DNA from 2 places in the Micromonospora sp. WMMA1363 genome. Region 1 is predicted to be linked to the other one. Evidence: riboswitches for the same ligand, from Rfam matches in the RefSeq annotation. Region 1 holds a riboswitch; the other holds the start of a gene.

Evidence for each region. Region 1 has a riboswitch for cobalamin ahead of QTQ03_RS08030 (ribonucleoside-diphosphate reductase subunit alpha). Riboswitches for the same ligand answer to the same signal wherever they lie in the genome.
Region 2: another riboswitch for cobalamin. It lies ahead of cobN (cobaltochelatase subunit CobN); the one in region 1 lies ahead of QTQ03_RS08030 (ribonucleoside-diphosphate reductase subunit alpha).

Annotation. Positions count from the first base shown of each region.
Region 1 covers NZ_JAUALB010000001.1:1,740,057-1,754,908, reverse strand. Annotated here, with positions in the region: gene QTQ03_RS08040 (GNAT family N-acetyltransferase) at 1-261, shown strand, start outside; gene QTQ03_RS08035 (ribonucleotide-diphosphate reductase subunit beta) at 384-1,436, opposite strand; gene QTQ03_RS08030 (ribonucleoside-diphosphate reductase subunit alpha) at 1,433-3,817, opposite strand; cobalamin riboswitch at 3,951-4,165, opposite strand; gene QTQ03_RS08025 (nucleotidyltransferase family protein) at 4,274-4,900, opposite strand; gene QTQ03_RS08020 (XdhC family protein) at 4,903-6,015, opposite strand; gene QTQ03_RS08015 (xanthine dehydrogenase family protein molybdopterin-binding subunit) at 6,177-8,477, opposite strand; gene QTQ03_RS08010 (FAD binding domain-containing protein) at 8,483-9,481, opposite strand; partial or broken gene QTQ03_RS08005 ((2Fe-2S)-binding protein) at 9,481-9,684, opposite strand; one part of gene QTQ03_RS08000 (IS3 family transposase) at 9,717-10,804, opposite strand; one part of gene QTQ03_RS08000 (IS3 family transposase) at 10,804-11,134, opposite strand; partial or broken gene QTQ03_RS07995 ((2Fe-2S)-binding protein) at 11,197-11,508, opposite strand; gene QTQ03_RS07990 (IS701 family transposase) at 11,672-12,814, shown strand; gene QTQ03_RS07985 (winged helix-turn-helix transcriptional regulator) at 13,205-13,861, opposite strand; gene QTQ03_RS07980 (MBL fold metallo-hydrolase) at 13,943-14,704, shown strand; gene QTQ03_RS07975 (IS1380 family transposase) at 14,824-14,852, shown strand, end outside.
Region 2 covers NZ_JAUALB010000001.1:1,058,977-1,073,828, forward strand. Annotated here, with positions in the region: gene QTQ03_RS04870 (MFS transporter) at 225-1,538, shown strand; gene QTQ03_RS04875 (hypothetical protein) at 1,808-2,149, shown strand; cobalamin riboswitch at 2,420-2,550, shown strand; gene cobN (cobaltochelatase subunit CobN) at 2,920-6,588, shown strand; partial or broken gene QTQ03_RS04885 (VWA domain-containing protein) at 6,669-9,022, shown strand; gene cobO (cob(I)yrinic acid a,c-diamide adenosyltransferase) at 9,109-9,720, shown strand; gene QTQ03_RS04895 (cobyrinic acid a,c-diamide synthase CobB) at 9,825-11,189, shown strand; gene cobI (precorrin-2 C(20)-methyltransferase) at 11,186-11,935, shown strand; gene cobM (precorrin-4 C(11)-methyltransferase) at 11,932-12,810, shown strand; gene QTQ03_RS04910 (cobalt-precorrin-5B (C(1))-methyltransferase) at 12,810-13,964, shown strand; gene cbiE (precorrin-6y C5,15-methyltransferase (decarboxylating) subunit CbiE) at 14,042-14,852, shown strand, end outside.

The sequences.
Region 1 (14,852 bases):
CTGCTCAGCCCGTCCCGGCGCTACGCGTGCGGGCTCACCACGGCCGTCGGCCCCGCCCTGGTCCGCTTCCTGCTGCGCGACCCGGCCGTTCAGCGGATCGTCGTCGAGCCGGACGTCCGCAACGAGGCAGCCCTGCGCCGGTTGCGGGCCGAGGGCTTCGTGCTGGCCTCCGAGATCGACATGCCGGACAAGCGCGCGCAGTTGGCCTTCCTGACCCGCCACCGCTTCGAGACGGACCACCCGGCTGGCGTCGCCGGCTGAGCACCCGGGGGAGTGCCGCACCCTCGCCGGCACGACCGCCGGTCGCTGATCTCGGAGTAGCCAACCGGCAACCGCCCCCCGGGCGCCGCGACCTCGGCGCCCCGGGGGTGCGGGGACGGCGGTCAGAAGTCGTCGTCGAAGGTGACGCTCCCGGTGACACCGACCTGGTACGCGGAAACCCGCCGTTCGAAGAAGTTCGACAGCTCCTGTACATCCTGCAGGTCCATGAACGCGAACGGGTTGGTCGAGCCGTAGCGCGGGGCGATGCCGAGTTGGGCGAGCCGGCGGTCGGCGACGTGCTGCAGATACTCCCGCATGTCGGCCGGCGACAGCCCGGAGACGCCCTGCTCCAGGAGGTCCTCGGCGAACTGGGCCTCGCACTCGACCGCCTCGGAGAGCATCTCGGTGACCTGCCGTTCCACCTCGGCGTCGAACAGCTCGGGTTCCTCCCGCCGGACGGTGTCCACCACGTCGAAGGCGAATGCCATGTGCATGGACTCGTCGCGGAACACCCAGTTGGTGCCGGAGGCGAGCCCGTTGAGCAGACCCCGGGACCGCAGGAAGTAGACGTAGGCGAACGCGCCGTAGAAGAACAACCCCTCGATGCACGCGGCGAAGCAGATGAGGTTGAGCAGGAACGCCCGGCGGTCCTCCCGGCTCCGTAGCTCGCGCAGCTCGAAGACGGAGTCGATCCAGCGGAAGCAGAACTCGGCCTTGCGCCGGATGGAGGGGATGTTCTCGATCGCGGCGAACGCCGCGAACCGCTCCTTCTCGTCGGGCACGTAGGTGTCGAGCAGGTTCAGGTAGAACTGGACGTGCACGGCCTCCTCGAACAGCTGCCGGGACAGGTAGAGCCGACCCTCCGGGGAATTGACGTGCTGGTAGAGGTTGAGCACCAGGTTGTTGGCGACGATGGTGTCACCGGTGGCGAAGAACGCGACCAGCCGGGACACCAAATGCCGCTCGGCGGGCGAGAGCTTCGCCAGGTCGGCGAGGTCAGCGTGCAGGTCCACCTCCTCGACGGTCCAGGTGTTGCGGATGGCGTCCTTGAACCGGTCGAAGAAGTGCGGGTAGCGCATCGGCCGCAGGGTCAGGTCCATGCCGGGGTCGAGCAGCATGTGCCGCTCGCCGACGGCGGTGGAGTTCGTGGTACGGGTCTCGGGATCGGCGGTCACTGGCAGGCCTCGCAGCTCTCGGGGTTTTCCAGGGAACAGGCCAACGCCTCGGCGTCGCTCACCGCGGCGACCGGCGTGGTCGCCGGCGTGACACCGACGGTGGCCTGCTGGATGCGTGTCGCGGGACGCGAGCGCAGGTAGTAGGTGGTCTTCAGCCCGGACTTCCAGGCGTAGCGGTACATCGACGAAAGCTTGCCGATGGTCGGTGCGCCGATGAACAGGTTCAGCGACTGGGACTGGTCGACGTAGGGTGCCCGGGCGGCGGCTAGGTCGATCAGCGCCCGCTGCGGGATCTCCCACGCGGTGCGGAACAACTGCCGCGCGCCCGCTGGCAGGTCACTGATCCCCTGCACCGACCCTTCGGCGCGCTTGATCTGGTCCCGGATCTGCGGCGTCCACAGCCCACGCGCCTTGAGCTCACGGACCAGGTACGTGTTGATCTGGAGGAACTCGCCGGACATCGTCTCGCGCTTGAACAGGTTGGACACCTGCGGCTCGATGCACTCGTAGCAGCCGGCGATCGAGGCGATCGTGGCGGTCGGAGCGATCGCGACCAGCAACGAGTTACGCAGGCCGTGTGCGGCGATCGCCGCGCGCAGCGCGGCCCACCGCTCGGTCTGGGTGGGCTCGGTGCCGCACAGCTCCGGGTGCAGCTCACCCCTGGCCGCGCGGGTCTCGGCGTACGCCGGGTGCGGGCCGAAGCGCTCGGCCAGCCCGGCCGAGGCCTCCAGGGCGGTCAGGTAGATCTCTTCCTGTACGCGGGTGGACAGCTCCCGGGCCCGCGCCGAGTCGAACGGCAGGCGCAGGGTGAAGAACGCGTCCTGCAGGCCCATCAGCCCGAGCCCGACCGGCCGCCAGCGCGGGTTCGACGCCGCCGCCTGCTCGGCCGGGTAGTAGTTGATGTCGACCACCCGGTCCAGGAACACCACCGCGGTGCGGACCGTCGCCCGCAGCTTCGCCCAGTCGACGCCGTCCGCGGTGACGTGCGCCCCGAGGTTGATCGAGCCCAGGTTGCACACCGCGGTCTCGGTGTCGCTGTTGACCTCGAGGATCTCGGTGCACAGGTTGGACAGGTGGATCGTGTTGCCCGGCACGCCGGTCTGGTTGGACAGTCGGTTCGACGCGTCCTTGAACGTCATCCACCCGTTGCCGGTCTGCGCCAGGGTGCGCATCATCCGTCCGTACAGGTCCCGGGCCTTGACCGTCCGGACGGCCTTCTTCTCCGCGATCCGGTAGGCGGCGTCGAACTCCTCGCCGTACAGGTCGGGCAGTTCCGGCGCGTCCGACGGATCGATCAGGGACCAGTCGCCGTCCGCCTCGACCCGACGCATGAACTCGTCCGGGATCCAGTTGGCCAGGTTCAGGTTGTGGGTGCGCCGCGCGTCCTCACCGGTGTTGTCCCGCAGCTCCAGGAACTCCTCGATGTCCGGATGCCACGGCTCCAGGTAGACGCAGGCCGCGCCCTTGCGCCGGCCGCCCTGGTTGACCGCCGCGACGCCGGCGTCGAGGGTCTTGAGGAACGGCACGATACCGTTCGACCGGCCGTTCGTGCCGCGGATCAGCGCGCCCCGGCCGCGTACCCGCGACCAGGAGATGCCGATGCCACCGGAGAACTTCGACAGCTTGGCGACCTGGTGGTAACGCTCGTAGATCGAGTCCAGCTCGTCGCGAGGCGAGTCGACCAGGAAACACGACGACATCTGAGTGTGCCGGGTGCCCGAGTTGAACAGCGTCGGCGAGCTGGGCAGGTACGCCAGCGACGACATCAGCCGGTAGAACCCGATCGCCTCGACCGGCGTCTGTGACAACCCGCAGGCCACCCGCAGCAGCCAGTACTGCGGTGTCTCCACCACCAGCCGCGACTGCGGGTGCCGCAACAGGTACCGGTCCGCGACGGTGCGCAGTCCGAAGTACTCGAACCGAAGGTCACCGGCCGGGTCCACGGCGTCGTCCAGCTTGCGGGCGTTGCGGGCCACGAACGCGGCCGTGTCGTCGCCGATCAGTCCCAGGCCGTGCGCGTACCGGATGGACTGGCTGAAGCTCGCCACCTGCTGCCCACGGACCTCCTTGTCCACGTACGCGGCCAGCAGCCGCGCCGCCAGCCTGGAGTACTGCGGTTCCTCACCGATCAGCTCCGCCGCCGTCTGGATCGACAACGTGTCCAGCTCCGCGGTGCTCGCCCCGTCGTAGAGGCCGCTGATCGTCTTCGTCGCGACCCGCAGCGGGTCCACCTCGTCCAACTCGGCGACCCACCGCTCAACCGCCCGGACGATCTTGTTGACGTCCACCGGCTCGGTGTCGCCGTTGCGTTTGCGGACCTGCATCACCTGCCGACGCTGCTCCGGCTGATCGGCTGCGGTCTGCTCCTGCGTCGCCGTCACGTCCCCTCCTCACGCCTGTCGACGAGGTCGACGAACGCGCAGGAGACGCCACGTGGCCGTCGGACGGCGAGCCGGCCGTCACCGGTCGGCTGATGGCGTCGGCCGTCCCGCGCGGCCGCCGACCGCCGCACGCGGCGCGTGCGGCGCGCTGGCAGGTCTTCGGACTCGCGGGCGTGACCGGGTCCCGGTCGCCTACTGGCCGTCGCTTCCCGGACCGTGTGGTCCAGTGCTTGGTGACGGCGGTCGTTCCCACTCACCGCTGCGGGGCAGTCCCGGATTCGCACCGGGTTCCCTCTTGCCTCGGCCGTCCCGTGCGGGAGCGGCCGAACCAGCTGCGGGAGACACCATATATGCCGTCCCCGCCGAGCGGGAAACACCAGATGTCGCGTTGGCGTGTCAGCTTCGTCTCACCGCTCGTCGCTTCGGGACCGGATCCGGCGATGGTCGCCCGGCCCGTCACATCGGCTCTGCGCGGGGCACGTCGAGGTCCCGGCAGTCGGCGATGTCCGCGCACGGTACGACCCGGACGACTGCACGGCGCTGACGGAGGTAGTCGCGGGCGCCCCGGTCCATCGTGGCACTGGCGGCGACGCCGACCCAGTGCTCGCGCCCGAGGAGCACCGGGTGTCCCCACCGGCGTCCCCGATAGCCGGCGACGACCAGGGCGTCGGGTCGGGCGGCGGCAACCACCCGGCGCACCGCCTCGACGCCGATGTCGGGTGTGTCGACCAGGAGCACCACCACGGCCGTGACGGCAGTTGTCTCCAGTGCCGCCAGCCCCGCCCGCAGGGACGAACCCATGCCGGTCACCCATGCCGGATTTCGGACGACACCCGAGCCGACCAGCGCCGTGACGGCTTCCGCGTGTGCTCCGACCACCACGAGCACGGGAGCGCAACCGCCGGCCGCCAGCGTGTCTCGCGCGCGCAGCACCAGCGGCCGGCCTTCGTATCCCACCAGTGCCTTCGGCCCGCCGTACCGCCGTCCCGCCCCGGCGGCGAGCACCAGCCCCGCGACGGGACCCTCCGCCTCCAGCCCCGCACCCGCCGGCGAACGGATCGCACGGTGCCCCGGTTCCGGCATGGTCAGCTGACCGTGGTGCCGGTGCGTCGATGGATGGGCCCGTCCGTGTCGGTCAGTGGGCGACCGGTTCCCCCGGCGCCGGCGGTGATGACCAGCTCGGCGCAGATGGACACGGCGGTCTCCTGCGGCGTCCGGGCGCCGAGGTCCAGACCGATGGGTGCCCGAAGACGCCAGAGTTCGTGCTCGGTCAGGCCCGCCGCGGCGAGCCGGACCAGTCGCTCGCGGTGCGTGTCTCTGCTGCCCATCACACCGACGTAGCCGGCTGGTCCCCGCAGGGCCAGCGACAGCAGTTCGGTCTCGTGCCGGTCGTCGTGGCTGAGCACCACGATCGCCGTCCGCGCGTCGACGTCGACGCTGCTCAGGTGACGGTGCGGCCAGTCGCAGACCACCTGGTGCGCGTCGGGAAAGTGCGCTGCCCGCACGAACACCGGCCGGGGGTCACACACCGTCACATCGAAGCCGAGAAACCGCCCGAGCTGACTCACCGCTCGGGCGACCGGACTCATCCCGTAGACCAACATCCGGGGTGCCGGCCGGTGCCCGACACACAGGACGTCCATCGGCCGCCCACCGGTGTCGACGAGCCGCTCGACCTGCGTCCCACCGGTGGACGCCAGTGCCCGGAGCCGGTGGGCCACCATCTCGTCCACACCGGCGTCGCCCGACGATCCCCACATCCCATGCGGGTCCGCCACCACCAGCAGCACCGCCGACGGATCCGCGGGCAGCACCAGCGCCGAGGCCACCGGCTGGTTCGCCAGCAACCGGTCGAGCAGGGGCGCCACGACATCCACCGCCGCCGGCAGCACCACCACGTCGATCTCGCCGCGGCAGGCGAGGCCGACCATCGACGATCCGGCACCCTGGTGGGCATAGCGGTTCCGGTGCGCGCGACCGGACCCGATCACGTCCTGCGCCGCCGTGAACACCGCACCGTCGACGCATCCCCCGGCAACGCCACCGGCGACCTCCCCGGTGGCGGCGATGGCCATCACCGTTCCCACCGCGCACGGCGCGTCGCCCGACACCCCGACCACGGTGGCCACAGCGAAGCGAGTATCGGCCGTGCACCACCGTCGTAGGGTCGGCGCGACGTGTCTGATCTCCGCCGTCATCGGACTCCCTGCCTGCGCACGGGCGTTCGGTCAGCCGCGGGGGCCACCCGCGGCGACCGGCGACCGGGGCACCGCGGACGCGCCAGCACGATGTCACCCGACGCCGTCGCCGACCCGCCCCGCCGAATCGCGGGCCACCCGCCGACTCGTACCCGGGGTTGTCATCGGGCCGCGTCCGCCATCAGGTTCTCGACGCGGACGGGCAGCTCCCGGACCCGGATCCCGGTCGCGTGGTAGATGGCGTTGGTGATCGCGGCCGCCGCCCCGACATGGACGACCTCGCCCAGCCCCTTCAGACCGAACGCGCCGAACGACGGGTCGGGCTCGTCGACGAAGTCGACGTCGAGCGTGGGGACGTCGGCGTTGACGGGCACCTCGTAGTCGGCGAGGTTGTTGTTGAGGAACCCACCGTAGCGGGGGTCGACGATGCTCTCCTCGGTGAGTGCGGTGCCGATTCCCCAGACCAGGCCGCCCAAGGCCTGGCTGGTGGCCGTGCGGCGGCTGATCACCCGGCCGCAGTCGACGACGGACAGCATCCGGGTGACCCGCGGCCGGCGCACCCGGGCCCCGACCTGGACCTCGACGAAGTGGGCGATGTAGGAGCAGGTGACGAACGCGGGGAATTCCGGGCCCACGAAGGCGCTGCCGACGTCCGACGTCACCGCGCTCTTCCGCGCGGTGGCCGTGGCCGGCACGTCCGTCGGTTTCTGCCCCGGGGCGAAGTACTGGCCGTCCGCCTCGACCGACGGGAGGCCGGCGGCCGTCAGGAGCCCGGTCACCGGTGGCCCTGAGTTGTCGGGGCCGACCAGCCTGCCGTCCGCCAGCCGACACTCGGTGACGTCGACGGTGGCGACGGCCTCGCCGTGGGTGGCGGCGATCTGGTGTAGCCGGGCCCGGATTCCGTCGACCGCGTCCAGGACGGCGGGCACGGCGGTCGCGGTTCCCCAGGAACCGCCCGTCTCCGGCTGCGGCACGGCCCGGGTGTCACCGACGGTCACGCGGATCTGGCCAGGTGGCAGCCCCAGGGATTCGGCGGCGGCCAGCGCGACCACGGTGCGCAGTCCCTGGCCCATCTCGTGTCCGCTGACCGTGACATCCGCGGTGCCGTCGTCGTGCAGCCGCACCCGCGAGGCGGCGGCGGAGGCCAGGCAGGGATAGGAGCCCGCGGCCATGCCCCAGCCGACGAGGCTGCCGTCGTCGGAGCGCATCGACCCGGGTGTCGGGTCGCGCCGGGACCACCCGAACCGGTCGGCGCCCCGCTCGAGGCACTGCAGGAGACGCCGTGAGGAGAACGGTTTGCCGGTCACCGGGTCGACGGCGGTGTCGTGGCGTCTGCGTAGCTCGACGGGGTCGACGCGTAGCCGCGCCGCGAGTTCGTCCAGCGCGCTCTCCACCGCGAACATGGTCGCCATCTCCATCGGCGCGCGCATGTAGCCGGGCGTCTGTGTGTCGAGGCGCACCAGGCTGGTCGTGCTGCGGAAATTCGGGATGGCGTACATGCGTGAGGAGGTTTCCGCCCCCCAGAACGGCATCAGGTCGTGGCGTGAGGTCTGCGCGTGGATGTCGTGCACCAGGGTGGTGATCGTGCCGTCGTCCTGCGCGCCGAGCCGGATGCGGTGCCGGGTCGCCGGACGGAAGTGCACACTGTGGAACACGTCCGCCCTCGGCACGACAAGCTTCACCGGCCGTCCGACCCGCCGCGCGGCGACGGCGGCGAGCACCGTGTTGAACGTCTGATTGGTGCGCTGACCGAAACCTCCACCGAGGGACGGCGAGACGGTCTGGACCAGCTCCATCGGCATCCCGAGCTGATTCGCCAGCGCATGCCGCACGCGCCCGGCCGCCTGGGTGCCCTCCTGGATGAGGAGCGTCCCATCCCGCCACTGTGCGACGGTGGACAACAGCTCCAGAGCGTTGTGGTGCTGTGCCGGGGTGACGTAGGTGGCGTCGACCACGACCGGCGCCTGGTCGAGTAGCCGATCGCCCGCGCCGATCTCCACCGCCGGGAACGCGGGCACCTCCTGCGCCTGGTCGACCGATTCGGCAGCCGGGTCGTCGAGTTCGACGGTGAACGGGTCAACCTCGTAGCGGGCGGTCACCAGCGCCGCGGCGTCCGCCGCGGCCTCGAGGGTCTCGGCCACGACGAGCGCGATCGGTTGACCGCGGTAGGCCACGACGGGGTCCTGCATCGGCTGGGAGCTTTCGTTCGCGCTCCCCGCGCCGTAGGCGAAGTCGGCCGGATGCAGGCGGTCCAGGTTCTCGTACGTGAACACCGCGAGTACCCCCGGCACCCGCTCCGCCGCGGCGGTGTCGAGCGCCGTGATCCGACCCCGGCCGACGGTCGCGCCGACCGGGACCGCGTACGTCATTGCCTCGGCGGTGCGGTCGGCGCCGTAGATCGGCTCGCCGCGGACCTTCTCGGTGCCGTCGAGGCGGACGTGGTCGGAACCGACCCAGGTCACCGCGGTCACGACGCACTCTCCTTCGCGATGGCGACAGCCTCCACGACGGTCTCCACCCCCAAGCCGACGCGGAAGGCGTTCTGCGCCGTGGTGCGTGCCGACCGGAACTCCGGCTCCAGCGCTGCCCGTACGGACGCGTCGTCCAGCCGGGCGCCGACCAGTGCGCGTTCGGCGTCCCACGCCCGCCAGGGCACGGTGCCGAGTCCACCGAGCGCGATCCGCACCTCGCCGACGGCGCCGGCCGCGTCGAGGTGGAGCCCGACGGCGGCCGAGGCGAGGGCGAACGCGTACGAACTCCGGTCGCCCACCTTGCGATAGGTCGACGACCGCGCCGCCGGGCTCGTGGGTACGCGGATGGCGGTGATGAGTTCGCCGGGGGCGAGCGTGGTCTCGCGGTCCGGGGTGTCGCCCGGCGGCACGATCAGGTCGTGGATCGAGACCGAGCGGGTGCCGTTCGGTCCGACGACCGCCACGCTCGCGTCGAACGCGGTCAGCGCCACCGCCCAGTCGCTCGGATACACGGCGATGCAGTGGTCGCTGCCACCGAGGATGGCGTGTCCGCGGTTGAGCCCACCGAGCGCGGAACACCCCGACCCCGGCTGCCGCTTGTTGCAGGGGAACTCGACTGACCGGAAGTAGCCGCAGCGTGTGCGTTGCAACAGGTTACCGCCAACCCTCGCCATGTTCCGCAACTGCTGGGAGGCCCCGGATCGCAGTGACTCCACGAGCGCGGGACACCTGGCACCGACCAGCGGGTGGTTCGCGACGTCACTCATCCGGGTCAGCGCGCCGACGATTAGGTCACCGTCTTCCTCGCGGACGAAGTCGAGGTCGGGGACGTCGGTCAGGTCGATGATCCGACCGGGAGTCTCGACGCTCAGCTTCATCAGGTCGATCAGGGCGGTGCCACCACTGAGATAGTGCGGCCGGTCAGCGGTGGACGTGGCGAACGCCGTCACCGCCTCGTGCGCCGAGCGCGCCCGCGTGTACGTGAAGGGACGCATCACGACCGCCGAGGTCCGGCGGCTTGGACGGTGGCGACGGCTCGGACGATGCCCTGGTAGGCCCCGCACCGGCAGAGGTTTCCGCTCATGAACTCGCGGATCTCGTCGGCTGATCCGGCGTGCCCCTCGGCTACACAGGCAACCGCCGACATGAGCTGCCCCGGGGTGCAGTAGCCACACTGCAGCGCGTCACACTCGAGGAACGGAAGGTGTCAACCTTTTTGGGGCGGTCGGTTCAGGGGTTCGTTGACTGAGTCGTGGTGTCCTCGGGCTTGTTGATCCACGCGGTGGTGGGCAGGGCGGGTGGTTGCGGGATGCCGCGGACGAATCGTTCGGGGTTGCGGGTGTAGGCGGCGGTCAGGACGTCGGCGCGGACATCGCGGACCTGCCGGGCGTGGCCGTGGTGGACGTCGTGTGGGGTGTGCCAGCCGATGCCGGAGTGCCGGTGGATGGTGTTGTACCAGGTGAAGAAGGCGCGGCAGTGAGCTCGGGCGTCCTGGACGCTGCCGAAGCGGTCGGGGAAGTCGGGCCGGTACTTCAGGGTCTTGAACTGGGCCTCGGAGAACGGGTTGTCGTTGCTGCACCTGGGCCGGGAGTGGGACTTGGTCACGCCGAGGTCGGCCATCATCTGCGCGACCGTCTTGGACGCCATTGAGGTGCCGCGGTCGGCGTGGATGGTCAACTGCTCACGCGCGACGCCCTGCTTGGTGATCGCGTCGGACAGCAGCCGTTCGGCCAGGGCGGCGTCCTCGCGCTCGGCGAGCAGCCACGCGACGGTGTAACGGCTGTAGATGTCGATCACGCTGTAGAGGTGGTAGAAGTCCCGCTTGGCCGGGCCGCGCAGCTTGGTGATGTCCCACGACCACACGCGATTGGGGGCGTCGGCGATCAGTTCGGGCTTGACCTTCGGCGGGTGCACCGCGTGACGGCGGCGCTCCCTGACTTCGCCGTGGGCACGCAGGATCCGGTACATGCTCGACACCGACGCCACGTACACGCCCTCGTCGAGGAGGGTGTGGTAGACGGCCGCGGGGGCCATGTCGGCGAAGTCCGGGCTGTTGAGCAACGCCCGGACGCTGTCACGCTCGGCTGCGCTCAGGGCACGTGGCTGCGGCCTGGGTTCACGCCCCGGCCGCGGTGGCGCAGGCGTCTGGCGGTGCCGGCGGTAATGGTTGGCCTGCGGCCGGCCGGTGGCTCGGCACGCCGTCCGGATGCCGATCAGCGGCGTCAGTTCGGTGATCGCAGCGTCGATCATGGTGTCGGCTCGCTCCCGCTGTGCTGGCTGTCGGTCGCGAGTTGCCCCAACAGCGCGGAGAGTTTTCCCTGCACCTCGATCACCTTGCGGGCCTTGTCCAACTCGGCGCGCAGCCGCTCGTTGTCTGCCCGCAACCGGGCTGCCTCCAGCACCGCCGGATCGGTCTTCGGCCGCCCGGCCGGCTTGGCCAGGGCCTCGCGGGCGCCGGCGTCACGCTGATGCTTCCACGCCGCGAGCAGCGACGTGTACAGGCCTTCCCGACGAAGCAGGGCGCCCTTGCCGGCCTTATCGAGGGTCTCGTACTCGGCCAGGATCCGCGCCTTGTACGCGGCGGTGTATGTCCTTGTTCGGGGCTTTGCTGGTACCTCGGGGTCGGGCACCGGGTGATGCGATGTCACGGGGGTGGATCTCCTTGCACGCCCTCACGGGTCAGAGTTTCAGCAGGTCAACCTGCCTTCCCCAAGGATGACACAGAGGGGAACGCCCGCTGCATCGGATGCAGTTCCTCCGACGACACCGCGAGCCCCTCGATGGTCAGCACCTCACGGCCTGCGAGCTGGGCGGCGAGGGTCAGACACGACACCACCGGTCGGCCGTCGACATGGACGGTGCAGGCACCGCACTGCCCATGGTCACACCCCTTCTTCGCGCCGTAGAGGCCGAGGTGTTCCCGCAGCGCGTCGAGCAGCGTCGTCCGGGCGTCGAGCGTCCACTCGCGGTCCTGCCCGTTGACGGCGAGTCTGGTCCGCACCGTCAAGGACTCATCCGTCATGAATGATTCCCTCCACTCGTCGGCGTCGGCGTCGCCGTCCCGGTGCATACAGTAAATGTCCTTCTTGGTATGCCTCGCGGAGTTTCAACGGTATTAGTACTGCAACGGCGGGTCGTAGCTTCGGGTGCTGATCATTCGTTGGTTGGTTGTGGTGGATGCGCGGGTGGTCGGGTCGTGGGATGCCGGGTTGGAGGAGTTGTTCTTCCGGTTCGCGCATCGGTTTGAGCGGGTGGAGCCGCGGCGGCGGGCATGGGCGTATGTGCGGGGGCTACTGGCACCGTTGGAGCGGCGTAACGGCTGGACCCTCGCGGAGCAGGCTGGGCATGTGTCGCCGGACGGGTTGCAGGGCATGCTGTGCAGCGCGGCGTGGGACCGGGACGCGGTCCGCGATGACGTGCGCGATTACGTGGTGGACCAGATCGGCGATGCGGCCGGGGTGCTCATCGCTGACGAGACGGGGTTCGTCAAGAAGGGCCGTGCGTCGGCGGGGGTCCAACGGCAGTATTCGGGTACGGCGGGCAAGACCGAGAACTGCCAGATCGGCACGTTCCTGTGCTACGCCACGCCGCGGGGTCGGGCGTTGATCGATCGGGAGTTGTACCTGCCGAAGTCGTGGACCGGTGATCGGGACCGGTGCCGGCGCTCGGCGATCCCGGACGCCGTCGGGTTCGCGACCAAGCCGCAGCAGGCGCAGGCCATGCTGGAGCGGGCGATCACCGCGGGGGTGCCGTTTTCGTGGTTCACGGCCGATGAGGCCTACGGGCAGAACCCTGGCCTGCGGGGCTGGTTGGAGGATCGGGACATCGCGTACGTGATGGCCACCCGACGCGACGATCGGGTGCCCTCCGGGCTGCACACCACCACCGGTGTCGACGAGCTGATCGGCAGGGTGCGTGCGGGCGCGTGGCAACGACTGTCGTGTGGTGACGGCGCGCACGGGCCGCGCCGCTACGACTGGGCTCGGCTGCCGATCCGCCGCACCTTTGCCCACGGCCGCCGCGGCTGGGTCCTGGCCCGACGCTCGATCACGGATCCCGGCGACATCGCCTACTACGTCTGCTTCGGCCCCCGCGGCACCCGACTACGCGACCTGGTGCGGGTCGCCGGTAGCCGTTGGTCGGTGGAGGAATCGTTCCAGACCGCGAAGAACGAGGTCGGCCTGGACCAGTACCAGGTCCGCCGCTACGACGCCTGGTACGCCCACATCACCCTCGCGATGGCCGCCGCCGCGTTCCTCGTCGTCACCCGCGCCCTCGAAGCCGCAAAGGGGGCACCACCGCAAACGAGCGCAGCCAGATCCCGCTGAGCAGCAACGAAATCCGCCGCCTGTTCGCCCACCTCGTCCTGACCACCCGCCGTCGAGCCGACCACATCCTGCGCTGGTCCGACTTCCGCCGTCGCCGCCAGGAACAAGCCCGAGCCGCCCACTACCGCAAACGACTCAAACCGCCATAAGTCACGACCCGCCGTTGCAGTATTAGGCGGTGCGACTGGCGACGCCCTCGCGTGATCCTTCGCCGGTGCCGGTTGCGGTCGGACGAGCGCTCCGGTGTCGGTTGCGGTCGGACGAGCGCTCCGGCGCGGCTGCGGTCGGACGAGCGCTCCGGCGCGGCTGCGATTGCCCCGGGGGCGTGTTCGCTGCCGGCCGGAGCGGGGGGTGCGCGGGCGCGCCGCCTGTCGGCCTACCGTGCTGTGTCTACCGAGCGGCGGGCCCCGCCGAGGTGTCGGCCGGCAGGACGCGAAGGACTGCCTGCGGGTCTCCGTCGAGGCGGAGGCCCCGCTGTTGCGCGCCGGTCAGGTCGACGTCGCCGGACAGCAGGGCCGTGAGTAGCTGCGGCGGCCCGGTCAACGATGCCGTGGCGTCGTCGACCCGCCCGGGGTGGGTGTGCACGGCGCCGTCCTTCACCTCGACGACCAGGTCCTCGTTGCCGTCGGCGTGCAACTGGAGGGCGACCGGTGGCCGGTCGGGAGTCCGGTCGGTCAGTTCCCGTACGGGTAGTGCCAGCCAATGGGTCCGGAAGCTCTCCCCGGCGGCGTGCTCGCCGAGCAGGGGCATGCCCCAGCGGCTGAGTTCACGCAGCACCGACTCCAACTCCCGGCCGCGATCGGTGAGGGCGAACAGGGTGGTTGCCACGGGTGGGGGTGTCGGCTCGCGGTGGATCAGGCCCGCCTGCTCCAGGTCGCGGAGGCGTTCGACGAGCAGGTTGCTGGCGATGCCGGGTAGCCCGTTGCGCAGGTCGGTGTGCCGGCAGGGTCCGAGGGCGAGGAGCTCGCGGACGATCAACAGGGTCCACCGGTCTCCGATGACGTCCAGCGCCTTCGCTATGCCGCAGAACTGACCGTAGGTGCGCACTCGGCCATCGTACCGAGTCTTGTTGATTTTCGAAAATCATTGGTTGACTTTCTAAACAAGGGAGCTCTACTGTCGCTGACCATGACCAACGACGACCACACCCTCCACGTCCGCCGCCTGGCGTGGGCGGGTGTCGAGATCCGCATCGGCGCCACCCGGCTGCTGATCGACCCGCTGGAACACGCCGCGCCCCTCGAACCCGTGATGGGCGTGCCGAAGCGGCCGCTACCGGCGGTCGACACCCCATCCGGAACGCACGTCCTGATCACGCACCTGCACCCGGACCACTACGACCACGAGCTGCTCGCGGGGCTCGCCGACGACGCCACGGTCGGCTGTCACGCGCCGATCGCGCCGCAGGTGCGCGCGGCCGGCCTCAACGCGATCCCGCAGGAACTCGGTGAGCCGCGCAGCATCGGCTTGTTGACCGTCACCCCGGTCACGTCACTGGACTGGCGCGGCAACGACTGCGATCAGGTGGCCTGGGTGGTGGAGGGGGCCGGTCGGCGCATCATCCACTGCGGCGACACCCAGTGGCACGGCAGCTGGTGGCAGATCGCCCGCGACCACGGCCCGTTCGACGTCGCCTTCGTCCCGGTCAACGGCGTCATCGCGCGCTTCGAGGGCTATACGGCCGACGTGCCCGTGACCATGACGCCCGAACAAGCGGTCGAGGCCGCCGTGGCGCTCGGCGCCACGACCGTGTGCGCGATGCACTACGGCCTCTTCCACAACCCGCCCACCTACGTCGAACAGGACGACATCGAGCAGCGCTTCCGCCGCGCCGCCGGGCAGCGTGGCATCACCGCGGCCATCGTCGCGGATGGACAACCGGTTCTCTGACCCGGATCCGCGGATAGGGATATGCCACCGCGTGGCATAGATGAACGGATGCCTTGCCAGCAGGGACGATTGGGGTTGTCGAGACACCAATCCGCCGCTGTGGGAAGGACACCCGTTCGGTGAAGAAGATACCTGGTTTGGCAGGTCG
Region 2 (14,852 bases), 680 kb from region 1:
TCGGCCACGGGCTCGTGGTTCCTTCGTCGGCGGGCGAATGGCCGGCGCTTTCCCGCCAGCGGCGGCTACTCCGGCGGGTCTGGCGATCATCTGGGGCCAGCCGGGACGGGGAAGGTGGTCGGTGGGCGTAGGGTCACGCAACAGGGGTGAATCCGGCTGGTGGGAGCGATCTCAGATGTGCGATCGTGCAGCGGTCCCCGGCACCCGAGGAGAGGTTCCCGCCCGTGAGCAGCGTTGCCGCCCCGGCCGCCCCGGCCGTCGTACCCCGGTCGGTGCTGGTCGCCCGCAACGGGGTCGCGGTGGTCTTCGCCCTCAACGGCCTGGCCGTCGCGACGTGGTTCGGCCGGGTTCCGGCGGCCCGCGAGGCGCTCGACCTCAGCGCCGGACGCCTCGGCCTGCTCCTGCTCGCCATGTCGGCGGGGGCAATCCTGGCGATGCCCACCGCCGGCCTGGTCGGCCAGCGCCTCGGCACCGCGCGCACCTCAGCCCTGGCCACCCTGCTTCTCACGCTCGGCCTGACGATGGTCGGCGTCAGCGCCGGCGTGGTCAGCTCACAGGCCGGCGTGGCGGTCGGCCTGCTTGCCGTCGGCTACGGTGCGGGCACCTGCGACGTCGCGATGAACATCGAGGGTGCTGCCGTCGAGCGACGCCTCGGTCGCACGATCATGCCCCGGTTCCACGCCGCGTGGAGCCTCGGCTCGGTGGCCGGGGCGGGCCTCGGCGCCGGAGCCGCCCGGGTCGGCCTGCCGGTCACCCTCCACCTCCCACTGATCGCGGCGGTGGTGGTGGCCGGGACGCTGCTCGGCACCCGGATGTTCCTGCCGGCCGGCGACACGACACCGGCCGGCGACACCACCTCCCCGGCGACCCGCCGCCGCGCGCTGCTGGCCGCGTGGCGCGAGCCGCGGACCCTGCTCATCGGCCTGTTCGTGCTGGTGATGGCGTTCGCGGAGGGCAGTGCCAACGACTGGGTCGCGGTCGCGTTCGTCGACGGTTACGACCTGAGCGAGGCGGCCGGCGCCGCCGTGTTCGGGGTGTTCGTGGTGGGTATGACCCTCGGCCGTACCGTCGGCACGGTGGCCCTGGATCGGTGGGGACGGGTGTGGGCGCTTGCCGGCACGATCCTGCTTGCCGTGCTCGGCGCGGGCGTGGCGGTCCTGGCCGGCTCCGGGCCGGTGGCCGTCGCCGGGGTGGCCCTGTGGGGACTCGGCGCCTCCCTCGGCTTCCCGGTCGGGATGAGTGCGGCAGCTGACGAGGAGGATCGTGCTCCCGCCCGGGTGAGCGTGGTCGCCGTGATCGGTTACACCGCGTTCCTGGGCGGCCCCCCGTTGCTCGGCCTGCTCGGTGACCGGGTCGGCACCCTGCACGCCCTGCTCGTCGTGCCGATCCTGCTGCTGCCGACCCTCGCGCTGGTCCCCGCCACCCGCCCGCCGACCGGCGGGACGCCTCGTCAACCGCATGGCCGGACTGGGAGCGGGCCGGCGGGGCGGAAAGCGGACATCCGCTCCGCCGCCATCAGGCCGTCGCCGGACTCGTGACCGACCACCGGGATGGTCGCCGGTAGTGCGGACCAGATCCTGCCTGACGGAACGGCCCGGGGTCGAGCCAAGGGGTCCGCACATCCCGGCCATCCCGGGCGCCGGTGACGTCCGGCATCGGACGGAGAACACGCCGCCTGGGGCAACCGGCCGACCGCCGCCGCCGGGCCGCGCTGGGATGATCCGTACAGGTCGCGATCATCCTCCTCACAGCATCCTGTCAGGTGACGGTGCTGCACTGGAGGTCAGGCCGAGGAGAGGAGGCGGGAATGGGCTGGTTCAGCCGGCGGTCCCGGAGCCGGGAATGGGACGGGATCCCGACCAAGCTCGACCGTGAGGCCACCCGGGAGGACCTGGCGGCGCTGGAGGCGTTCGTCGCCAGTCGGGCCGGGGTGGAGTTCTACCTGGAGCCGGAGACCACGGCGACCGATACGACGGTGGTGGCGATCGCCCACGACGGCGAGTGGATCCGTCGCCGCACCGGGTCGCCCCGGGCCGCGGCGGCGCTGGCGCACCGGCATGCCCTGCCGCTGTACGAGGCGGCGAAGACCGGCTACCCGGAGCGCATGCGGGCCTGGAACCGGGCCCACCCGGAGCGCCGCGCCCGTTAGCGGGGCAGCCGCCGAGAGTCCCGGAAGCCGTCGGCATCGGGCTGCCCGGTGCCCCGGGAACCGCGATGCCGGCGGCAGCGGGTCCGCCCCTGCGCCCCCGGACTCATTCCGTGTCCCGGATCCGTCCGGCAGGGAGCGCAACTCGATGCCGCCGATGGCTACTTCGTCGATGTCGCCATCAGGCCGATGCCGGCTGGACCTGACCAGGCAGTGTGGGCGCGTTGACCGGGGCGCCGGAAGTGTGGCAGCATTCGCGGCCGGACGGCAGTGAAGGAAGCCGGTGCGATTCCGGCGCGGTCCCGCCACTGTCACCGGGGAGCGATCCCCCCTTGTGAGTCACGGCTGCGGTGTGCGCGGTTGGAAGGCCGGGGGTGAGCGTCGATCCGGGAGCCAGGATACTTCGGCCGTCGGTGCACCCCAGGGCGTGGACACCCGAGGAGGACCCGATGACACATAGCGTCTCCCCCATCGACGGCGATCGTCGAACCTGGTCCGTGTGGGCCGGCACGCGCACGACCGGCCACCGGACCGGGGCTTGCGCTGACCGCACCGCCGGCCGGGCCGGCGTGGCCGCAGCCCCCGCCGCCGCACCGGCCGCTCGCCTCGTCGACCGCTGACGTCTTCGCCTGCGTCGTCCCGCCTGCCGGACGACCGTCGGCTGCGGTGACGCGCCGCCGTAGCGCGCCCGCTGACCACTTGCTCTTCGGCCCGGCCGGTTGCTCTTCGCCCGGCCGGCTCGCCGACCGGGCCGCTACCCTCCGGAGCCTCTAGTGCGCATCCTGTTGCTGTCCACCGCCGACACCGACCTGCTCGCCGCGCGGGCGAGCGGCGCCGACTATCGCCTCGCCAACCCCACCCGGGTCGCCGTCGATGCCGTACCCGGCCTGCTCGACGGCGTCGACCTGGCCGTGGTACGCCTGCTCGGCGGGCGGCAGGCGTGGCCCGACGGGCTGGCCGCGGTGCTCGCCTCCGGGGTGCCGACGGTCGCCCTGGGCGGTGAGAGCGTGCCGGACGCGGAGTTGACGGCGGCCTCCACGGTGCCCTCCGGGGTGGCCACCCAGGCCTTGTCGTACCTGGTCGAAGGAGGCCCGGCGAACCTGGCCCAGCTGGCCCGCTTCCTCTCCGACACGGTACTGCTGACCGGCGAGGGGTTCGCCCCACCCGCGTCGACCCCGGCGTACGGGATCCACGGTGACCGGCCGGCCGACCCGGACCGGCCCACGGTGGGCATCGTCTTCTACCGGGCACACGCACTGGCCGGCAACACCGCGTTCGTCGACACCCTCGCCGCCGCTGTCGAGGCGGCCGGCGGCAACGCGTCGCCGATCTTCTGCGGCTCGCTGCGCGGGCTGGCCGCCGGCACCGGCCCGCTGGGACTGTTCGCCCGTTGCGACGCGCTGCTGGTCACCGTGCTCGCCGCCGGCGGCACGGTGGCGGCCGACGCCGCCGGCGGTGGCGACGAGGACGCCTGGGACGTGGGTGCGCTCGCCGTCCTCGACGTGCCGGTGATCCAGGCGCTCTGCCTCACCAGCACCCGCGAGCAGTGGGCCGGCAGCGACGCCGGACTGTCCCCACTGGACGCGGCGATGCAGGTGGCCATCCCTGAGTTCGACGGGCGAATCGTCACCGTTCCGTTCTCGTTCAAGCAGATCGACGCCGACGGGCTGTCGGGATACGAGCCGGACCTGGAACGGGCCGCCCGGGTGGCTGGCATCGCGGTGCGGCACGCCCGGCTGCGGCGGCTGCCGAACGCCGGCAAGCGGGTCGCCGTCGTGCTCAGCTCGTACCCGACGAAACACTCCCGGGTCGGCAACGCCGTCGGCCTGGACACGCCGGCGAGCGCGGTACGGCTGCTCGCCGCGCTCTCCGCCGCCGGGTACGACCTGGGGGAGGCACCGGCACCCGACGACGGGGACGAGCTCATCCACGCACTCATCGCCGCCGGGGGACACGACGTCGAGTGGCTCACCCCGGAGCAGCTCACCACCGCGTCCGCGCGGGTGCCGGGGGAGACGTACCGGCGCTGGTTCGACGACGTGCCGGCGGAGCTGCGCGAGGCGATGCGGGACCATTGGGGTGAACCGCCCGGCGAGTTGTACACCGACGGCGGTGACCTCGTGCTGGCCGGTCTGCGCTTCGGCAACGTGGCCCTGCTGATCCAGCCGCCGCGTGGCTTCGGGGAGAACCCGGTCGCCATCTACCACGACCCGGACCTGCCGCCGAGCCACCACTACCTGGCCGCGTACCGGTGGCTGGCGGCACCGGCGGCGGACGGTGGCTTCGGCGCGGACGCCGTGCTGCACCTGGGCAAGCACGGCACCCTGGAGTGGCTGCCCGGTAAGGGCCTCGGACTGGCCGCCGACTGCGCCCCGGACGCGGTGCTGGGCGACCTGCCCCTGGTCTATCCGTTCATCGTCAACGACCCTGGGGAGGGGACGCAGGCCAAGCGCCGCGCCCACGCCATCGTCGTCGATCACCTCGTGCCACCGATGGCGCGCGCCGAGACGTACGGCGACCTGGCCAAGGTGGAACAGCTCCTGGACGAGTACGCGACCGTGCAGGCCCTCGACCCGACCAAGGTTCCCACCGTGCAGCGCCAGATCTGGCAGCTGGTCCGGGCCGCCGAGCTGCACCACGACCTGCACCAGGCCGAGATGCCGGCCGCCGACGACTTCGACGACTTCGTGCTGCACCTCGACGGCTACCTGTGCGAGGTCAAGGACGTGCAGATTCGCGACGGCCTGCACGTGTTGGCCGCCGCGCCCACTGGGGAGGCGCGGGTCAACCTCGTGCTCGCCGTGCTGCGCGCCCCACAGGTGTGGGGTGGCGTCCGTGCCCTGCCCGGCCTGCGCCAGGCGCTCGCCGCGAGCCACGGTCTGGACGAGGCCGCGTTACTCGCCGCGCCGGGGCGGCGGGTGACCGTGCCGGAGGCGTTGACCGACATCGTCGACGGACCGGCCGCCACCGCCGCCGACGCTGTCGACCTCATCGAGGCGCTGGCTCGGCGGCTCGTCCTCGGGATGGAGACGCTCGGCTGGGACCCGGCCGCGGCCGAGGCGGTCGTCGCCGAGGTTACCGGCGGGTCGGTGCCGGACGCGACCGCCGTGCTGCGGTTCGCCGCCACCGAAGTCGTGCCGCGGCTGGACCGCACCACCGACGAGATCGATCGGGTGCTCGCCGCGCTCGACGGGCGGTTCGTGCCGCCCGGTCCGTCCGGCTCGCCGACCCGTGGTCTGGTCAACGTGCTCCCCACCGGGCGCAACTTCTACTCCGTCGACCCGAAAGCGATCCCCAGTCGCAACGCCTGGGAGGTGGGGGTGGCGTTGGCCGACTCGCTGCTCGCCCGGTACCTCGCGGACACTGGCGGATACCCAGAATCGGTGGGCCTCACGGTCTGGGGCACCAGCGCCATGCGGACCCAGGGTGACGACATCGCCGAGGTGCTCGCGTTGCTCGGCTGCCGACCGGTCTGGGACGACCGCTCCCGTCGGGTCACCGGTGTCGAGGTGGTGCCCCTCGCCGAGCTCGGCCGGCCCCGCATCGACGTCAGCGTGCGGATCTCCGGGTTCTTCCGGGACGCCTTCCCACACGTCGTGGCGCTCATCGACGACGCGGTGCGGCAGGTGGCCGCGCTGGAGGAGCCCGCCACCGACAACTTCGTCCGCGCTCACGTGACGGAGGACGTCGCCGAGCACGGTGACGAGCGCCGGGCCACTGCCCGCATCTTCGGCTCCAAGCCGGGGGCGTACGGGGCCGGGCTGCTGCCGCTCATCGACGCCCGGAACTGGCGCAGCGACGCCGACCTCGCCGAGGTGTACGCGGTCTGGGGCGGCTACGCGTACGGGCGGGGGCTGAACGGGCGGGAGGCACGGGTCGACATGGAACGTTCCTTCGGGCGTATCGCCGTCGCGGTGAAGAACCAGGACACCCGCGAGCACGACATCGTGGACTCCGACGACTACTTCCAGTACCACGGCGGGATGGTGGCGATGGTCCGCCACCTCACCGGCGCCTCACCGGCCGCGTACGTGGGTGACTCGGCGATGCCGCACGACGTGCGTACCCGCACGCTCGGCGAGGAGACCCGGCGGGTGTTCCGGGCCCGGGTGGTCAACCCGCGCTGGATCGCCGCGATGCGCCGCCACGGCTACAAGGGCGCCTTCGAGCTGGCGGCCACCGTGGACTACCTGTTCGGCTACGACGCCACCGCCGGCGTGGTCGACGACTGGATGTACGAGCGCCTCGCCGAGGCGTACCTGTTCGACCGCGGGACGCGGGACTTCCTCGGTGAGTCGAACCCGTGGGCCCTGCGCGGCATCACCGAGCGGCTCCTGGAGGCCGCCGACCGCGGTCTGTGGGCCGAGCCGAACCCGGACACCCTGGACCGGCTCCGCGAGATGTACCTGGCCAGCGAGGGCGACCTGGAGGACCGGCGGTGAGCGCGAGGAGTGAGCGGGGTTTGCGAGCCCCGCAGTCGCGATCGGTGGGTGGTGCGGTGAGCGCGAGGAGTGAGCGGGGTTTGCGAGCCCCGCAGTCGCGATCGGAGACGACGCAGTGACCGTGTTCCCGTTCTCCGCTGTCCTCGGGATGGCCGACATGGGCCTCGCGCTGCTGCTCAACGCGGTCAGCCCGGCGATCGGCGGGGTGCTCGTCCGGGGCGAGAAGGGCACCGCGAAGTCCACCGCCGTCCGCGCCCTTGCTGCCCTGCTGCCGCCGGTGGACCGGGTTGTCGGCTGCCGATTCGGCTGCGATCCGGCCCTGCCGGACCTCCGTTGCCCGGATGGTCCGCACCCGGACGGGCCGGCGGCGGAGCGTCGCCCGGCCGCGTTGGTCGAGTTGCCCGTCGGCGCCGCCGAGGACCGGGTGGTCGGCGCGCTCGATCTGGAGCGGGTCCTCGCCGAGGGGGTACGCGCGTACGAGCCCGGCCTGCTCGCCGCCGCCCACCGTGGAGTGCTCTACGTTGACGAGGTCAACCTGCTCCACGACCACCTGGTCGACCTGTTGCTGGACGCCGCGGCCATGGGCCGCTGCCACGTCGAGCGGGAGGGCGTCTCGGTCAGCCACGCCGCCCGGTTCCTGCTCGTCGGCACGATGAACCCGGAGGAGGGGGAGCTGCGGCCGCAACTGCTCGACCGGTTCGGGCTCACCGTCGAGGTGACGGCCAGCCGGGACCCGGCCGTGCGGGTGGAGGTGGTCCGCCGCCGGCTCGCCGCTGACGCCGATCCCGCCGGCTTCGCCGCCCGGTGGGCCGAGCCGGATGCGGCCGTCGCCCGCCGGGTGGCCGACGCCCGGGCCCGGCTCGACCGGGTAGCGCTGACCGATGCCGCGCTGCGGCAGATCGCCGAGGTCTGCGCGGCGTTCGACGTGGACGGGATGCGCGCCGACATCGTCACCGCCCGCACCGCCGTCGCCCACGCCGCCTGGCAGGGCCGCGACCGGGTCGGTGTGGAGGACGTCCGGGTGGCGGCCCGGCTCGCCCTGCCACACCGCCGCCGCCGTGACCCGTTCGACACCCCGGGCCTGGACGAGAAGCGCCTCGACGAGACGTTGCGCCGGGCCGCGGAGGAGTACCCCGATGACCCGGAGGACGGTGGGTCGAGCTCCGGCGGGCCGGACGGCGACCCCGGGCCGGACGGTGGTCCCCCCGACGGTGTGGGCCCGACCGGTGGCTCCGGCGGGGACGGTCCCCGTCCCGACGGTGATGTCGGCGCCGGCGGGTGGTCCGGCGTCGGCGGGTCGAGTGTCCACGACCAGCCCGGTACCGGTGGGTCCGCTCGGGGTGAAGGCCGTGCCGAGGACGGCGGTCGGCCACAGCTTGACCGGGGCGGCCGGTGGGAACCGCCGCTCTCCCGTGCGGGCTGGCCCGGCGGGTCGGCCGGGAGCGTACCGGCTGACCATGCCGACGGGGACGCCGACGGCGGGGGGATCGGCGACGACCGCGTCGACGGTGGACCGTCCGGCGGGATCGGGCGCCGGCGCGGGCCGGCCGGGGAGCGCCGGTCGGGGCGGTCCGACGGCCAGTGCCCGGACGAGAGCAGCGCAGCGGTGGCCGTACCGCAGGGTGGGCTGCGGGCCCGGTTGTTCACCGCGTCCGGAGTGGGCGAGGGGGTGCCCGGCCGGCGGTCGCGGGCGCGGACCGGGCAGGGGCGCACGACCGGTGCGCGGGTGCCGGCCGGCCGGTCTTCGGGGCTGCACCTGCCGGCCACGGTTCGGGCCGCCGCACCGCAGCAGGCCGCCCGGGGACGGCTCGGTGGGCCGCTGCGGCTGCGCCCGGCGGACGTGCGGGAGGCGGTCCGCGAGGGGCGCGAGGGAAACCTGGTGCTGTTCGTCGTGGACGCCAGCGGCTCGATGGGCGCGCGGCAGCGGATGAGCGCGGTCAAGGGCGCGGTGCTCGCCTTGCTCACCGACGCGTACCAGCGCCGGGACAAGGTCGCCGTGATCGCCTTCCGGGGTACCGGCGCGCAGGTCCTGCTGCCGGCCACGTCGTCGGTGCTCGCGGCGTCGACCCGGCTGGCCGAGTTACCCACCGGCGGGCGAACGCCGCTCGCGGAGGGCCTGCTCGCCGCCGCCGATCTGCTCCGCGTGCAGCGCCTGCGGGACCCGCGGCGCCGTCCCCTGGTCCTCGTCGTCACCGACGGCCGCGCCACCGCCGGCGCCGACCCGTTGCACCGGGCCGAGCGGGCGGCGACCGTGCTGCGCGCCACGGGCGCCCCGTGCGTCGTCGTCGACTGCGAGTCGGGCCCTGTCCGCCTGAACCTGGCGGCCCGCCTCGCCACCCACCTGGCCGCCTCGCACCACCCCCTACCCCAGGTCACCACCACCCCGCTCACCACCATCGCCACCGCCCCGTCGCCACGATCACGCGCGTTCCGCCCCGGGGCGTCGGACGACGGCGGAGAACGGTGGGACCAAGACCACAGGATCGCCGCGACGGCGGCGGCGGGAAGGAGCGCCGTCTGATGCCGCAGGGGAAGCCCTCGCACGTGCCCGCGGACGGGTTGACCACCCGGCAGCGGCGGAACCGGCCGCTACTGATCGTCCACACCGGGCAGATGAAGGGGAAGTCGACCGCCGCGTTCGGGCTGGCGTTGCGGGCGTGGACCGCAGGGCTCCCGATCGGGGTGTTCCAGTTCGTCAAGAGCGCCAAGTGGCGGGTGGGGGAGGAGAACGCCTTCCGCGCGCTCGGCGAGGTCCACACGCGTACCGGCCAGGGCGCCCCGGTCAGCTGGCACAAGATGGGTGAGGGCTGGTCGTGGATCCAACGTGGCGGCGAGGCCGACCATGCGGCCGACGCCCGCGAGGGGTGGCGGCAGATCCAGCGTGACCTGGCCGCCGAGCGGTACGGCCTGTACGTGCTCGACGAGTTCACCTACCCCATGGCGTGGGGTTGGGTGGACGTGGCCGAGGTGGTCGCCACCCTCGCCACCCGTCCCGGTTTCCAGCACGTCGTCATCACCGGCCGCGATGCCGACCCGCGCCTGGTCGCCGCCGCCGACCTGGTTGCCGAGCTGACGAAGGTCAAGCATCCGATGGACACCGGCCAGAAGGGCCAGAAAGGCATCGAGTGGTGAGCATCGCGGGCTTTGCTCCGAGCCCCGGAGTCGCCGGCGGGTCGGGCGGGACCACGCCGGACCAGGCCCGTGCGGGAGCGGATCCGGCCGCGCCGGCTTCCGCGGTGACCGGCGCTCCGGCTACGCCGTGGGCGTTGCCCCGGGTGGTGGTCGCCGCGCCGGCCAGTGGGCACGGCAAGACCACGGTCGCCACCGGGCTGCTCGCCGCGCTGCGCCGCCGAGGCCTCGCGGTCAGTCCGCACAAGGTCGGCCCGGACTACATCGACCCCGGCTACCACGCGCTCGCCGCCGGCCGGCCCGGTCGTAACCTCGACCCCTGGCTGGTCGGCCCGGAACGGATCGCCCCGCTGCTGCGGCACGCCGCGAGCGCGCCCACGCCGGCCGACATCGCGGTGATCGAGGGGGTCATGGGACTGCACGACGGTGCCGTCGGCCGTCGCGGCTTCGCCTCCACCGCCCACGTCGCCCGGTTGGTCGGTGCGCCCGTACTGCTGGTGCTGGATACCACCGCGCAGGGGCGCAGCGCCGCCGCCCTGGTACTCGGGATGCGGGCGTTCGATCCGGGCGTGCGGACCGGCGGGGTGATCCTCAACCGGGTCGGCTCGCCCCGGCACGAGTCGCTGCTGCGCGATGCGCTCGCCGAGGTCGGCGTACCGGTGCTGGGCGCGATCAGCCGGGTCGCCGAGGTGGCCGCCCCGTCCCGGCACCTCGGACTGGTGCCGGTCGCCGAGCGGGCCCCCGAGGCAATCGCCATGGTCGACGCGTTGGCCGCGCTGGTCGAGTCCGCCGTGGACCTTGACGGTGTGTTCGACCTGGCCCGCAGCGCTCCGCCGCTGACCACCCCGGAGTGGGATCCGGCCGTGGCCGTTGGGGGCCCCGCGGGGGCCGTGCGTCCAGTGGTCGCGGTCGCCGCCGGCCCGGCCTTCACCTTCGGGTACGCCGAGACGAGCGAGTTGCTCGCCGCCGCCGGCGCGGTTGTCGTCCCGTTCGACCCGCTGCGCGACCCGGCGCTGCCGACCGGCACCCGTGCGATCGTGATCGGCGGCGGTTTCCCCGAGTTGCACGTCGAAGCCCTCGCCGCCAACACCGGGCTGCGCGCCGACCTCGCCGCGTTCGACGGGCCGGTGGTGGCCGAGTGCGCCGGCCTGCTTTATCTGGGGCGCGAGTTGGACGGCGTGCCGATGTGCGGCCGGCTCGCGCTGACCGCCCGGATGACCGGCCGGCTCACCGTCGGCTATCGGGACGCCGTCGCCGCCGCCGACTCCCCGGTGCACACCGAGGGCGAACCGGTACGCGGCCACGAGTTCCATCGCACGGTCACCGACCCCGGCCACGGCGACCGGCCGGCGTGGCGCTGGACCGGCGCCGAGCACGGCTTCGTCTCCGGCCCGGTGCACGCCTCCTATCTGCACACCCACTGGGCGGGGCGACCCCAGGTGGCCCGGCGGCTGGTCGAGGCGGCCGGGTGACCGCCACGCTGATCGGGATCGGGGTGGGCCCCGGCGACCCGGAACTACTCACCCTGCGCGCGGTACGGGTGCTGCGCGAGGCGGAGCTGGTGTTCGTCCCGGTGCTGGACCGGTACGGCGCCGACGGCGCCGCCGCTCCCGGCCGGGCCGAGTCCACCGTCACCCCGCACGTCCCGCCGGATCGACTGCGCCGGCTGCCGTTCGCCCTCGACGATCGGGGCGGGGTGACCGCCCGCCGGGAACGAGCCTGGGACGGCGCCGCCCGGGCGGTGGTCGCCGCCGTCGACGGCGGCGCCCAGACGATGGCCTTCGCCACGATCGGCGACCCCAACGTGTACTCCACCTTCGGATACCTGGCGCAGACCATTCAGGCCTGGCGGGCCGACATCACCGTCCGGACCGTCCCGGGCATCACCGCGATGCAGGAACTCGCGGCCCGCAGCGGCGTGCCGCTCTGCGAGGGGCGGGAACCGCTCACGCTGCTGCCGGCCACCGCCGGCCTGGCGCTCTTCGCCGACGCGGTGTCCGGTCCGGGCACCGTTGTCGCCTACAAGGGCTGGCGCCGTCACCCCGAGCTGCTCGCCGAGCTGCGCCGACAGGGCCGGCTCGGCGACGCGGTGCTCGGCCGGGGGCTCGGCCTGCCCGGCGAGCACGTCGGGCCGGCCGCCGAGGCCGCCGACGACCTGCCGTACCTGTCGACGCTGTTGGTCCCGGCCCGCCGGGACCAGCGGGGAGGGAAGCTGTGACCAGCGGAACCGTGTGGTTCGTCGGCGCCGGACCCGGCGCGGCCGACCTGCTGACCCTGCGCGCCGCCCGGGTGATCGCCGCCGCCGACGTGGTGGTGTGGGCGGCCAGCCTGGTACACGCCGACGTGCTTGCCCACGCCCGGCCGGACGCCGAGATCGTCGACTCCTCGCAGTTGCCGATCGAGGGGGTGTTGCCGCTGTACCGGCGGGCCGCCGACGCGGGGCTGACCGTGGCCCGGATCCACTCCGGGGACCCGGCCCTGTGGGGGGCGATGCAGGAACAGCTCGACCTGTGCCGGGCGCTCGGCCTGGCGGTGGAGGTGGTACCCGGCGTCTCCGCGTTCACCGCAGTCGCCGCGCTTGTCGGCCGGGAGCTGACCATCCCTGAGGTCGCCCAGTCGGTGATCCTCACCCGACTGGAGGGTGGGCGGACGCCGATGCCGCCGGGTGAGCGGGTCCGCGAGTTCGCCCGGCACGGCACCACGATGGCGCTGTTCCTCTCCGCCGCCCGCTCCTCGCAGGTGCAGGCCGAGCTGCTGGCTGGAGGGTATCCGGCGGACACCCCGGCGGTCGTCGCGTATCAGGCGACCTGGCCGGACGAGGTGGTGGTGCGCTGCACCGTCGGCACGCTGGCCGCCACGGTCAAGGAACGCCGCCTGTGGAAGCACACGCTCTTCTTGGTCGGGCCGGCCCTGGCCGCGTCCGGTACCCGCTCGCATCTGTACCACCCCGGGCACTTCCACACCTACCGCCGGGCCGAGCCGGCTGCCCGGGCCGCACTGCGTCGGTCCCGCGCCGGGGGCGTCGCGCCGCCGGCCGCCGCCGACGCGTTCGATGCGGACGGCGAGGTGCGCGGCGGGGGCGGGGCGACGTGATGGCTGACCACCTGCCACCGTTGCGGGAACCGGACCTTCCGCGCACCGCGAAGGTCCGGCCGACCGCGCTGCGCACCGGCTGGACCACCGGCGCCTGCGCGGCGGCGGCGGCGAAGGCCGCGCTGACCGCGCTGGTCACCGGTGTGCCGGCGGTGGAGGTGGAGATCGGGCTGCCGGCCGGCCGGCGGGTGCGCTTCCCGGTGGCCCGCTGCGACCTGGACGCGGTTGTCCGGCCGGCACAGGCCGAGGCGGTGGTGGTCAAGGACGCCGGTGACGACCCGGACGTCACGCACGGTGCGGAACTGACCGCCACCGTGGCCTGGTGTGAGGTCCCCGGTCTGGCGCTGGAGGGCGGGCCCGGGGTCGGCACCGTGACGAAGCCGGGGCTGGGACTGCCGGTCGGCGGCCCGGCGATCAACGACACTCCGCGCCGGATGATCGGAGAGGCGGTCGGCGAGGTGGTCGATGTGGCAACGGTCGGCGTCCGTGTGGTGATCAGCGTGCCCGGCGGCGAGATCATGGCGCGCCGGACCACCAATCGCCGGCTCGGCATCCTCGGCGGCATCTCCATCCTCGGCACGACCGGGATCGTCCGCCCCTTCTCCACCGCTTCCTGGCGGGCGAGCGTCGTGCAGGCGGTGCGGGTGACGGCGGCCCAGGGCGAGCGGACGGTGGTGCTGTGCACGGGGGGTCGGACCGAGCGGGCCGCACGGACGCTGCTGCCGACGTTGCCCGAGGTGTGCTTCGTGGAGGTCGGCGACTTCACGGGCGCGGCGGTCACCGCGGCGGTGGCGGACGGCCTGACCGGGGTGGTCTTCGTGGGCATGGCCGGCAAGCTGGCCAAGCTCGCCGCGGGGGTGCTGATGACCCACTACACCCGCTCGAAGGTGGACCTGTCGCTGCTCGGGGCGGTCACCGCCGAGGCCGGTGGGAACGAGCGCCTGGTCGCCGCGGTCAGTACGGCCAACACCGGCCGGCACGCGTACGAGCTGTGGGAGGCCGCCGGTCTGCTCGGTGCCGCCGGTGACCTGCTCTGTCACCGGGTCCGGGCGGTGCTGCGGCGGTTCGCCGGGGACGCGGTCGCCGTCGACGTGGCCCTGGTGGACTTCGCCGGATCCCGGGTCGTCGCCTCCTCCGGGCGGTGGGTGGCGTGACCGCCGCCGGTGGACGTCACGGCGTGCCCGCCGCCGGCGCTGACCGGAGCGTGCCGGTCGCTGACAGCGGCCCGGTGGTGCGCGGGGTCGAACCGGAGCCGCACCCCGTCGGATCGGCCGCGACGCCCGCACCGGAACGTGCCGTGGCCTCCGACGCGGCCGTGACCGTGGTCGGGGTGGACGCCGCTGGCAACCCGCCGCATCCTGGGCTCGCCGCCGCCCTGTCGCGCGCGGGACTCGTGGTCGGCGCGGCTCGGCACCTGGCCGCGACGCCGGTGCCGCCCGGAGTGGAGACGCTGCTCCTCGGTGCAGTGGCCCCCGCCCTCGACCGGCTCGGGACCGCGGTTGCGGCGGGCACCCCGGCCGTGGTGCTGGCCAGTGCCGATCCGGGGTTCTTCGGGATCGTGCGGCGGCTGCGGGTGGCTGGCCTTCCGGTGCGGGTGCTGCCAGCGGTGTCCAGCGTGGCGGCCGCGTTCGGCCGAGTCGGCCTGCCCTGGGACGGCGCGGCTGTGGTCACCGCCCACGGGCGGGATCCGCGGGCGGCGCTCAACGCCTGTCGGGCGCTACCACTCGTCGCCGTGTTGACCGCTCCGGGTGCGGGCGCCGCCGAACTCGCCGCCGGTCTGGTCGGCTGGCCGCGCACGCTGGTGGTGGCCGAGCACCTGGGCACCGACGCCGAACGGATCACCTGGACGACGCCGGAGGAGGGCGGCGCCCGCGCCTGGGCCGACCCGCACGTCCTGCTCAGCATCGCCGCCGGCGGGCCGCACGCGAGGGTGGACGCGGCGCGGGCCGACAACCAGCCGGCCGCCGCGCCGACCGGCGGGTGGGCGTTGCCCGAGAGCGCGTACGCGCACCGCGATTCCATGGTCACGAAGGCGGAGGCGC